Regions from separate parts of the Mesorhizobium vachelliae genome, predicted to be linked through region 2. Evidence: riboswitches for the same ligand, from Rfam matches in the RefSeq annotation. Region 2 holds a riboswitch; each other region holds the start of a gene.
What was found. Region 2 has a riboswitch for thiamine pyrophosphate ahead of thiC (phosphomethylpyrimidine synthase ThiC). Riboswitches for the same ligand answer to the same signal wherever they lie in the genome.

Region 1 (3,272 bases), on a different contig from region 2:
CCGTCTTCCCGATCCACGACACCCGCATCTATTTCCCAAATCTTCTCCCGCCCTTCCTGCTGCTCGCCGCGCCGCTGATGGCGCTCTGGGGAGCGGCGAGCAAAGGCGGGCGCCGCGCCGCGCTGCAGGTCATTTCCGGAGACAAGTCATGAGCTCGGTGTCCAGCTTCGCGCGCGTTCTTCTGTCGCTCGGCCTGCCTGTGGGCCTGCTCGATCGCGGGCCGGCGTTGCGCGGCACGAAGTTCCTTGCCAAGGCGGCGCTCAAGGCACGTTTCGGCGGCAATGGCCGGCCGTTCCAGATGGTCAATGTCGGCGCATGCGACGGCGCGCTGTTCGACGACGTGACGCCGTGGCTGCACAGCATCCGCGGCGCTCGCGCCATGCTGGTCGAGCCGATCCCCTACAATCAGAAGCGGCTGCGCGCCAACTATCCTGATACCGATCGCTTCATCATCGAGCCGGTGGCGGTGACCAGGGCCAAGGGAACGATCACCGTCCATACGTTCGACGCCGCCGCGCTCGAATCCGGCACACTGCCGATCGAGTTCATCGGCTGCTCGTCGGTCACCGACACCAATCTGATGTCGGGCAAGAACGCCTGGGGCGAGGCCGATGCCAACTTCAACAAGTTCGCGCCGCATCTGAAGGACATCGAGGTGCAGTCGGAGACCTTGCAGACGCTGCTCGACCGCAACGGCATTGCCCATATCGACGCTTTCCTGGTCGACTGTGAAGGCGCCGACTGGATGGTGTTCGAGCAGCTCGACCTCGAGCGTTACCGTCCCGGCATGATCAAGATCGAGGTCGGCGCGCTGCCTGCCGCCGAGATCGGCCAGGTCGTGGTCAAGCTCAAGACCGCCGGCTACCAGGTCGGCTTCCAGGCCGAGGACATCTGGGCCTTCGCCTAGAGCGGTTCAGCCTTTCACGGAATCGCCGAACCGCCCTAAGCCTTTGTTTTTACGCAATTCCGGACGGAAAACCGTTTCACACTTTTCCTGAAATTGCTCTAGTTTCCCTGCAACGGCAATCGAAACCCAATTGTCGTCCTGGCCGGATGCGCTTGACAAAACGGCGGCGGCTCGCTCAACTTGAGCCATTCACCAGGGGAGTCCCGGCAAGGGGCTGAGATACTGCTGGCTTTCGCGGCGCAGTGACCCGTTGAACCTGATCCAGTTCATACTGGCGTAGGGACGGTGCAAGCGCTTTGCGGGAATCCATGCCCGAAGACCTGTCTTAGCAGGTTCACCAAGGCGGCTTTTCATCCTTCCGGCACAGAACTGGGTCTCCAATGCAGATGAGCAAAGGAGCCTCAAATGAATGCCTTGACCCCCACCGTTTCGACGGGACCATTGCCCGCCTCGCGGAAAATCCACAGGACCGGCATTATCCATCCGCAGATCAGGGTGCCGATGCGCGAGATCAGCGTGCACCCGACAGCCGGGGAACCGCCGGTGACGGTCTACGATCCGTCAGGCCCCTATACCGACCCCGCGGTCGAAACGGATATCGAAAAGGGTCTTGCCCGCCTTCGGCAGGACTGGATCGCCGCGCGCGGCGATGTCGAAGCCTATGACGGCCGCCACGTCAGGCCCGAGGACAACGGATTTGCGACCGGCGAACGGCTGACGCCGGAATTTCCAGTCCGCAATCGTCCGGTGCGGGCGAAGGCCGGCAAGGCGGTGACACAGCTTGCCTATGCGCGCGCCGGGATCGTCACGCCCGAGATGGAATTCGTGGCCATCCGCGAGAACCTTGGCCGCGAGATGCTGCGAGGCAGGCTGCAACAGGATGGCGAAGCGTTCGGCGCGTCGATACCGGACTTCGTCACGCCGGAATTCGTGCGCGACGAGGTGGCGCGCGGCCGCGCGATCATCCCAGCCAATATCAACCATCCCGAGAGCGAGCCGATGATCATCGGCCGCAACTTCCTGGTGAAGATCAACGCCAATATCGGCAATTCCGCCGTCACCTCCTCGATGGCTGAAGAGGTCGAAAAGATGGTCTGGGCGATCCGCTGGGGCGCCGATACCGTGATGGACCTGTCGACCGGCCGCAACATCCACAACATCCGCGAATGGATCGTGCGCAACGCGCCGGTGCCGATCGGCACCGTGCCGCTCTACCAGGCGTTGGAGAAGGTGAGCGGCATCGCCGAGGACCTCAGCTGGGAGGTCTATCGAGACACGCTGATCGAACAGGCCGAGCAGGGCGTCGACTATTTCACCATCCACGCTGGCGTGCGGCTGCATTACATCCCGCTGACCGTCGACCGGGTCACGGGCATCGTTTCCCGCGGCGGCTCGATCATGGCCAAATGGTGCCTTCACCATCACCGCGAGAGTTTTCTCTACGAGCATTTCGAGGAAATCTGCGACATCGCCAGAGCCTATGACGTCTCCTTCTCCCTCGGCGACGGCCTTCGCCCCGGTTCGATCGCCGATGCCAACGACAAGGCGCAGTTCGCGGAGCTGGAGACGCTCGGCGAGCTGACGAAGATCGCCTGGGCCAAGGACTGCCAGGTGATGATCGAGGGTCCCGGCCATGTTCCCATGCACAAGATCAAGCAGAACATGGACAAGCAGCTTGCCGTCTGCGGCGAGGCGCCTTTCTACACGCTTGGGCCGCTGACCACGGACATCGCACCGGGCTACGATCACATCACCTCCGGCATCGGCGCCGCCATGATCGGCTGGTTCGGCACGGCCATGCTCTGCTATGTGACGCCGAAGGAACATCTCGGGCTACCGGACCGCAATGACGTCAAGACCGGGGTGATCACCTACAAGATCGCCGCGCATGCAGCCGATCTCGCCAAGGGACACCCAGCAGCGAAGGTCCGCGACGACGCGCTTTCGCGGGCACGGTTCGAGTTCCGCTGGGAAGACCAGTTCAACCTGTCGCTCGATCCCGAGACGGCGCGCTCGTTCCACGACGAGACCTTGCCCAAGGAAGCGCACAAGGTCGCGCATTTCTGTTCGATGTGCGGGCCGAAATTCTGCTCCATGCGCATCTCCCACGACATTCGCGCGGAAGCGCAAAAGGAGGGGATGGCGGCTATGGCGGAGAAATATCGCGCGGGCGGCGATCTCTATATGCCCGTCGAAACGCCCGGAGTGGAAGAACAGGCTTTGGCGCGAGATGATCGGGAGACGCGCTGAGCCATGCGCCGTGTCCTTGTCAAAGGCGCCGGTGTGGCAGGTCTCACCGTCGCCCACGAATTGGCCGCGCGGGGTGCGTCGGTCACGGTTGCCGAAATTCGGAGCCAGATAGGCG
Region 2 (3,272 bases):
ATATTTCTGTGCCATGGCCGCCATCCCCTCCTTCTGCGCTTCAGCGCGAATGTCGTGCGAGATGCGCATGGAGCAGAATTTCGGCCCGCACATCGAGCAGAAATGCGCCAGCTTGTGTGCTTCCTTGGGCAAGGTCTCGTCATGGAGCGAGCGCGCTGTCTCGGGATCGAGCGACAGGTTGAACTGGTCTTCCCAGCGGAACTCGAACCGTGCCCGCGAAAGCGCGTCGTCACGGATCTTCGCCGCGGGATGCCCCTTGGCAAGATCCGCGGCGTGCGCGGCTATCTTGTAGGTGATCACGCCGGTCTTGACGTCGTTGCGGTCTGGCAGGCCGAGATGTTCCTTCGGCGTCACATAGCAGAGCATCGCCGTGCCGAACCAGCCGATCATGGCGGCGCCGATTCCCGAGGTGATGTGGTCGTAGCCCGGCGCTATGTCCGTGGTCAGCGGCCCCAGTGTGTAGAATGGCGCTTCGCCACAGACGGCGAGCTGCTTGTCCATATTCTGCTTGATCTTGTGCATGGGAACATGGCCAGGGCCCTCGATCATCACCTGGCAATCCTTTGCCCAGGCGATCTTCGTCAATTCGCCAAGCGTTTCCAACTCGGCGAACTGGGCTCGGTCATTGGCGTCGGCGATCGAGCCGGGACGAAGGCCGTCGCCGAGCGAGAAGGAGACGTCATAGGCTCTGGCGATGTCGCAGATCTCCTCGAAATGCTCATAGAGGAAGCTTTCGCGGTGATGGTGCAGGCACCATTTCGCCATGATCGAGCCGCCCCTGCTGACGATGCCAGTAACCCGGCCGACGGTGAGCGGGATGTAATGCAGCCGCACGCCGGCATGGATGGTGAAATAGTCGACGCCCTGCTCGGCCTGCTCGATCAGCGTGTCGCGATAGACTTCCCAGGTCAGGTCCTCGGCGATGCCGCCGACCTTTTCCAGCGCCTGGTAGAGCGGCACGGTGCCGATCGGCACCGGCGCGTTGCGCACGATCCATTCGCGGATGTTGTGGATGTTGCGGCCGGTCGATAAGTCCATCACCGTGTCGGCGCCCCAGCGGATCGCCCAGACCATCTTTTCGACCTCCTCGGCCATCGAGGAGGTGACGGCGGAATTGCCGATATTGGCGTTGATCTTCACCAGGAAATTGCGGCCGATGATCATCGGCTCGCTTTCGGGATGGTTGATGTTGGCGGGAATGATCGCGCGGCCGCGCGCCACCTCGTCGCGCACGAATTCCGGCGTGACGAAATCCGGGATCGTCGCGCCGAACGCTTCCCCGTCCTGTTGCAGCTTGCCACGCAGCATTTCGCGGCCAAGGTTCTCGCGGATGGCCACGAATTCCATCTCGGGCGTGATGATCCCTGCGCGCGCATAGGCAAGCTGCGTCACCGCCTTGCCGGCTTTCGCCCGCAACGGGCGGTTGCGGATGGGGAATTCCGGCGTCAGCCGTTCGCCGGTCGCAAATCCGTTGTCCTCCGGCCTCACATGGCGGCCGTCATAGGCTTCGACATCGCCGCGCGCCGCGATCCAGTCCTGACGAAGGCGGGCAAGACCCTTTTCGATATCCGTTTCGATCGCGGGGTCGGTATAGGGGCCTGACGGGTCGTAGACCGTCACCGGCGGCTCGCCGGCAGTCGGATGGACCGCGATCTCGCGCATCGGCACCCTGATCTGCGGATGGAGGACGCCGAATTTGTGGATCTTCCGCGAGGCCGGCAGCGGTCCAGTCGATACGGTCAGGGTCAAGGCATTCATTTGAGGCTCCTTTGCTCGTTGCATTGGAGACCCAGTTCGGTGCCGGAAGGATGAAAAGACGCTTTTGGTAGGCCTGCTTGAGACAGGTCTTCGGGCATGAACGCCCACAAGCGCTTGCACCGTCCCTACGCCAGTATGAACTGGATCAGGTTCAACGGGTCACTGCGCCGCAAAGCCAGCAGTATCTCAGCCCCTTGCCGGGACTCCCCTGGTGAATGCTTTCGAATTGACCGGGCCGCCGCTATCTTGTCAAGCGCCTTCAGGCCGCGGCGCTGATCGGCTGCTGATCAAACTGGCGGAAAAGTTCGCGCACATGGCGGCGACAGATCGCGCGCCCGAGACCAGCACGGGGACGCTTGCGCCAATTAGGCCGAAAGCTTCTTCTCCCGCCTGCGCCGCGCTGAGATCGGCACCCATCATCAAGTCAGCGGTCGCTATCTTCATGCCTACGCAGCAGAGATGGCATGGCGTGAGGACAACCGCCGTTGTAAGCAATGGCGAGCAGTATCTCGCCGTCGCCAACGCCTCGCTTAATCACCCAATCAGCCGAGTGTGGACTGGATATTGGCAGCGAAGCGTGGACAAAATTTAATCGCTTTTCGCATCGAAAATCGTCTAAACGGCAACCAAATGACGGTCGACGCATTTTAAATGCGTCTAAATGCACGTTGCATATTTGCCGAAAATTGACAAATATGTGCGTTGCTTGTATGGCGCCGCCACGACAGACGGCCCAAGCCAGGGACAGGACCGGGAGAACGATGATGCCAGAGAGAGGCTTGCCGAAGAGCGCTGAACGGTGCGCCCTTCCGCGCGACATTTCCAGATTTAAAAAGCTGTACGAAAATGGTCGCGCCGTTATCAAATCGGATCCTGACAAAACCCTCGGGTATGTGTCTACCGTCGAATTGGTAAACGAGACGGTGAAAACCGCCGCGTAACCCCGTTTTTTTATTTCCTTTTAGAGGGCGAAGGTTTACCAACCTTCGCCCTCTTGCTTTGGGGCTTGGAGTTCTCGCCTGTATGATTCCGTTCGATGAAAAGAAGTTGGATGAATGGCTCGCCGACTACGAATCTTTCAACTACGCTTTCCGCGAGTTCTGTTACGCCAATTTCAAAGTGCATGGACTCGAAGCCCATTTCATTCCGAACGTCACAAAGCAGATTCACGCTCAGTGGGTGGCCGACAACCAGCAATGGCTTTCAGAGGAAACCTCTGAAAAAACGACGCGGCTGTCTCACGTAAAAATTTGTGCCCTGCTCCTTTTTAATCTGAATTCAGAGCCCTTCTTGGGCAATTTCTTCGACCACGAATATAATGAGGACGTGCCGTACGACTTCAAAGGAAGCGACGAGCAGAAAGCCACCGCTAGGCAGGACCTAATCGACGGGAGGGAATCTATCCTTGCGCTCGATTTTTGCCTCCTAATTATTAATTGGTTCGAAAGAAATCGTACGGACCGAGCCATCCCATACCGCCAACCGATGACGGCCGATATGCGCCACGATTTGCT
Region 3 (3,272 bases), on a different contig from region 2:
TCCTCGCGCACGATCTGGCGGCCGAGCTTGTGCTGCTCGCGCTCTTCCTCCTCCAGCACCTGGTCGCGCCATTCCTCGAAATGCGCGAAGCCCTTGTCCAACCGTCGCGTCTGGCCGCGGTCGAGCCAGACGGTGGCGCGTGAGACGCGCTCGAGAAAGCGGCGGTCGTGCGAGATCAGGATCACGGCGGAAGAGGCGCGGACAAGCTCCTCTTCCAGCCATTCGATCACGGAAAGATCGAGATGGTTGGTCGGCTCGTCGAGCAAAAGGATGTCGGGCTCCGGCGCCATGACGCGCGCCAGGGCGGCGCGGCGCGCCTCGCCGCCGGAGAGATCGTTCGGCCGCTCCTCGCCGGTGAGGCCGAGATGCTCCATCAGATAGGTGGCGCGGTGCGGATCGTCGGCAGGGCCAAGGCCGGCCTCGACATAGGCGCGCACGCTGGCGAAGCCATCCATGTCCGGCATCTGCGGCAGGTAGCGGACCGTGGCCGAGGGCTGGCGGAAGACCTCGCCGTCCTGCGGCTCGATCATGCCGGCGGCGATCTTGAGCAACGTCGACTTGCCCGAACCGTTGCGGCCGACCAGCGCGATCTTCTCGCCGGCGGATGCGCTGAGCGCCGCGCCATCGAGCAGCGGGGTGCCGCCGAAGGTCAGCTTAATGCCGTCGAGGTTGAGGAGTGGCGGCGCCATGTCTGGAATGTCAGCTTTCGGGAAGAGGATAGGGGTGGGCCAGAAGCAGCGCCCGGCCGCGTTCCAGCGCGATGCCAAGCTGCCCCTTGACCTCGTTTGATATAGTGAGCGAAGAGCCGAACGCCACCTCGACGCGGTCGAGCGGCCATTTGGCGCCGGTGACCGTCAGGCCGGTGAGCTCGGAGAAGCCGAGCACCGAAAACAGGGTGCCGTCCGCATAGTCGAAGGCGGCGCTGCCCGGCAAAACGGGAACACCTTCCTGCGCGCCGCTTGTCAGCAGCACGGTGGTGCCTGCCTCGGCCAGCCGCACGGCCAGCGCCAGATGCAGGAAGGCGTGGTCGGCGCGCTTGCCACCGAAGGCGCCCGCCAGCACGAGGCTGGTGGCGCCGCGCCGGAGCGCCTCGGCGATGGCGAGCTCGCCATCTGTCATGTCCTTCTCGGCCGGAAAGACCTTGCGCGGCACCTCGGCCAGATCCTTTGGCAGGTTCGCCGGCACCGAGTCGAAGTCGCCGACCCACAGCTTGGGCACGAGGCCGAGCATGCGGGCATGGCCGATGCCGGCGTCGGCGGCGATGACGCGCGAGCCAGCGATCTGGCGTTCGAGCCGGGGCGTGCGAATGAGTTCGCCGCCGAGCAGGATGGTGAATGTGCCCATGGCCGTCGCCTTACCAGCCCGCCGGGTGAAACGGAAGCCGGGTGGCGCGGCCTTCGCATCCGAGGTCGGCGCCCGAGCGTTAGATGCCCGGCAAACTTCCGCTTGCGCGCCGCTTCGGCCGGGCCTATCTGTCGAAACGCTCTAACGGGGTGCCGGACGTGATCCGGCTGAGAGGCAGTCAAGCCAACCCGCTGAACCTGATCCGGTTTGTACCGGCGGAGGGATTAGACGTTTCGGACCTTCCGGCGCCTCAATTCCTTGTCACTCGAACGAAGGAGGCGCCGATGCGCGCGATATTGTCCAAGCTTATTCTCGCAACCGGCCTGGTTTCGCTTCTGGCGGGCGTCGCGCCTGCCGAGGCAAAGGACAAGCTCACCGTCTATACCTATGAAAGCTTCACCGCTGATTGGGGCCCCGGCCCGGCGGTGAAGAAGGAATTCGAGGCCGAATGCGGCTGCGATCTCGAATTCGTCTCGGTGGCCGACGGCGTCGCCTTGCTCAACCGCGTGAAGCTCGAAGGCGCGGGCACCAAGGCCGATATCGTGCTCGGCCTCGACACCAATCTTACCTCCGACGCCAAGGCGAGCGGCCTGTTCGCGCCGCATGGCGAAGTCTCCGGCATCAATGTGCCCGGCGGCTGGAAGGACGACACGTTCGTGCCTTTCGACTATGGCTATTTCGCCGTCGTCTATGACACGCAGAAGCTTAAAGTCCCGCCGAAGAGCCTGAAGGAACTGGTCGAGGGAACCGGCGCCGACAAGATCGTGATCCAGGATCCGCGCACCTCGACGCCCGGCCTCGGCCTGCTGCTCTGGGTGAAGTCGGTCTATGGCGACAAGGCGCCGGAGGCCTGGGCCAAGCTCAAGACCAAGGTGCTGACCGTGACGCCGGGCTGGAGCGAGGCCTATGGGCTCTTCACCAAGGGCGAGGCGCCGATGGTGCTCTCCTACACCACCTCGCCGGCCTACCACATGGTGGCCGAGAACACGGAACGCTATCAGGCGGCCTCTTTCGAGGAGGGCGAATACCTGCAGATCGAGGTGGCCGGCATCACCAAGACCGGCGCGAAGAACCCGCTGGCGCAAAAGTTCATCGCCTTCATGACCGGGTCGAAATTCCAGGACGTCATTCCGGAGACCAACTGGATGTTCCCGGCCGGCAAGACCGACAAGCCGCTCAACCCGGCTTTCGACAAATTGGTCAGGCCGACCAAGACCTTGCTGTTCAGCCCCGAGGAAGTCGCCGCCAACCGCAAGGCGTGGGTGGATGAGTGGCTGGCGGTGATGAGCAAGTAGGATTTGCCAATTATCGCAAAATGATCGCTCTACGGCGCCCCCCTCTGTCCTGCCGGACATCTCCCCCACAAGGGGGGAGATTGGCTGTCGTCGACGATTTCGCCAATCGCCGACGTTGCAGGACGGTGCCGAGCGTTGACACTGCTGATCTCCCCCCTTGTGGGGGAGATGTCCGGCAGGACAGAGGGGGGCGCGAAGGAACGCGGCGCTCGCTAATTCAAGCCGACGTGGTGCAGCGTGCAGTCCGCGCCGCGCTCTGACTCCCGCGTCACCGCCGGCATCATCGCCCTCGCGGCAGTCGCCGTGCTCGTCGGCGGCGCCTTCGTCGGGCTCATCCTCGAAAGCGCGCGCGATCCATCCGGTGCACTCGCCGCCTTCGACAGCTACCTCCTGCGCGTCGCCCGCTTCACGCTCTGGCAGGCGCTGCTGTCGACATTGCTATCGGTCGCGCCGGCGCTCATGGTGGCGCGCGCGCTGTCCCGGCACCCGAACTTTCCCGGGCGTCGCCTGATCTTGCAGCTGTTCACCGTGCCGCTAGCGTTGCCGGCGATCGTCGCCGCGCTCGGCATCCTGGCGCTCTATGGCCGCGCCGGATATTTTGCCGGCGTCTTTGCCGGGCTTGGCGGCGGAGAG

Region 1: it holds a riboswitch for thiamine pyrophosphate, as region 2 does, so the genes downstream of both, thiC (phosphomethylpyrimidine synthase ThiC) here and thiC (phosphomethylpyrimidine synthase ThiC) in region 2, are expected to answer to the same signal.
Region 3: it holds a riboswitch for thiamine pyrophosphate, as region 2 does, so the genes downstream of both, thiB (thiamine ABC transporter substrate binding subunit) here and thiC (phosphomethylpyrimidine synthase ThiC) in region 2, are expected to answer to the same signal.

Annotation. Positions count from the first base shown of each region.
Region 1 is NZ_JAVIIR010000007.1:164,483-167,754, reverse strand. Features, by position in the region: gene RFM41_RS16700 (hypothetical protein) at 1-152, shown strand, start outside; gene RFM41_RS16695 (FkbM family methyltransferase) at 149-907, shown strand; gene RFM41_RS16690 (hypothetical protein) at 914-1,096, opposite strand; TPP riboswitch at 1,092-1,208, shown strand; gene thiC (phosphomethylpyrimidine synthase ThiC) at 1,313-3,157, shown strand; gene thiO (glycine oxidase ThiO) at 3,161-3,272, shown strand, end outside.
Region 2 is NZ_JAVIIR010000020.1:70,885-74,156, reverse strand. Features, by position in the region: gene thiC (phosphomethylpyrimidine synthase ThiC) at 1-1,758, opposite strand, end outside; TPP riboswitch at 1,863-1,978, opposite strand; partial or broken gene RFM41_RS30340 (transposase) at 2,107-2,350, shown strand; gene RFM41_RS30335 (hypothetical protein) at 2,782-3,272, shown strand, end outside.
Region 3 is NZ_JAVIIR010000003.1:573,939-577,210, forward strand. Features, by position in the region: gene RFM41_RS09735 (ABC-F family ATP-binding cassette domain-containing protein) at 1-689, opposite strand, end outside; gene RFM41_RS09740 (thiamine diphosphokinase) at 700-1,344, opposite strand; TPP riboswitch at 1,480-1,585, shown strand; gene thiB (thiamine ABC transporter substrate binding subunit) at 1,629-2,639, shown strand; gene thiP (thiamine/thiamine pyrophosphate ABC transporter permease) at 2,877-3,272, shown strand, end outside.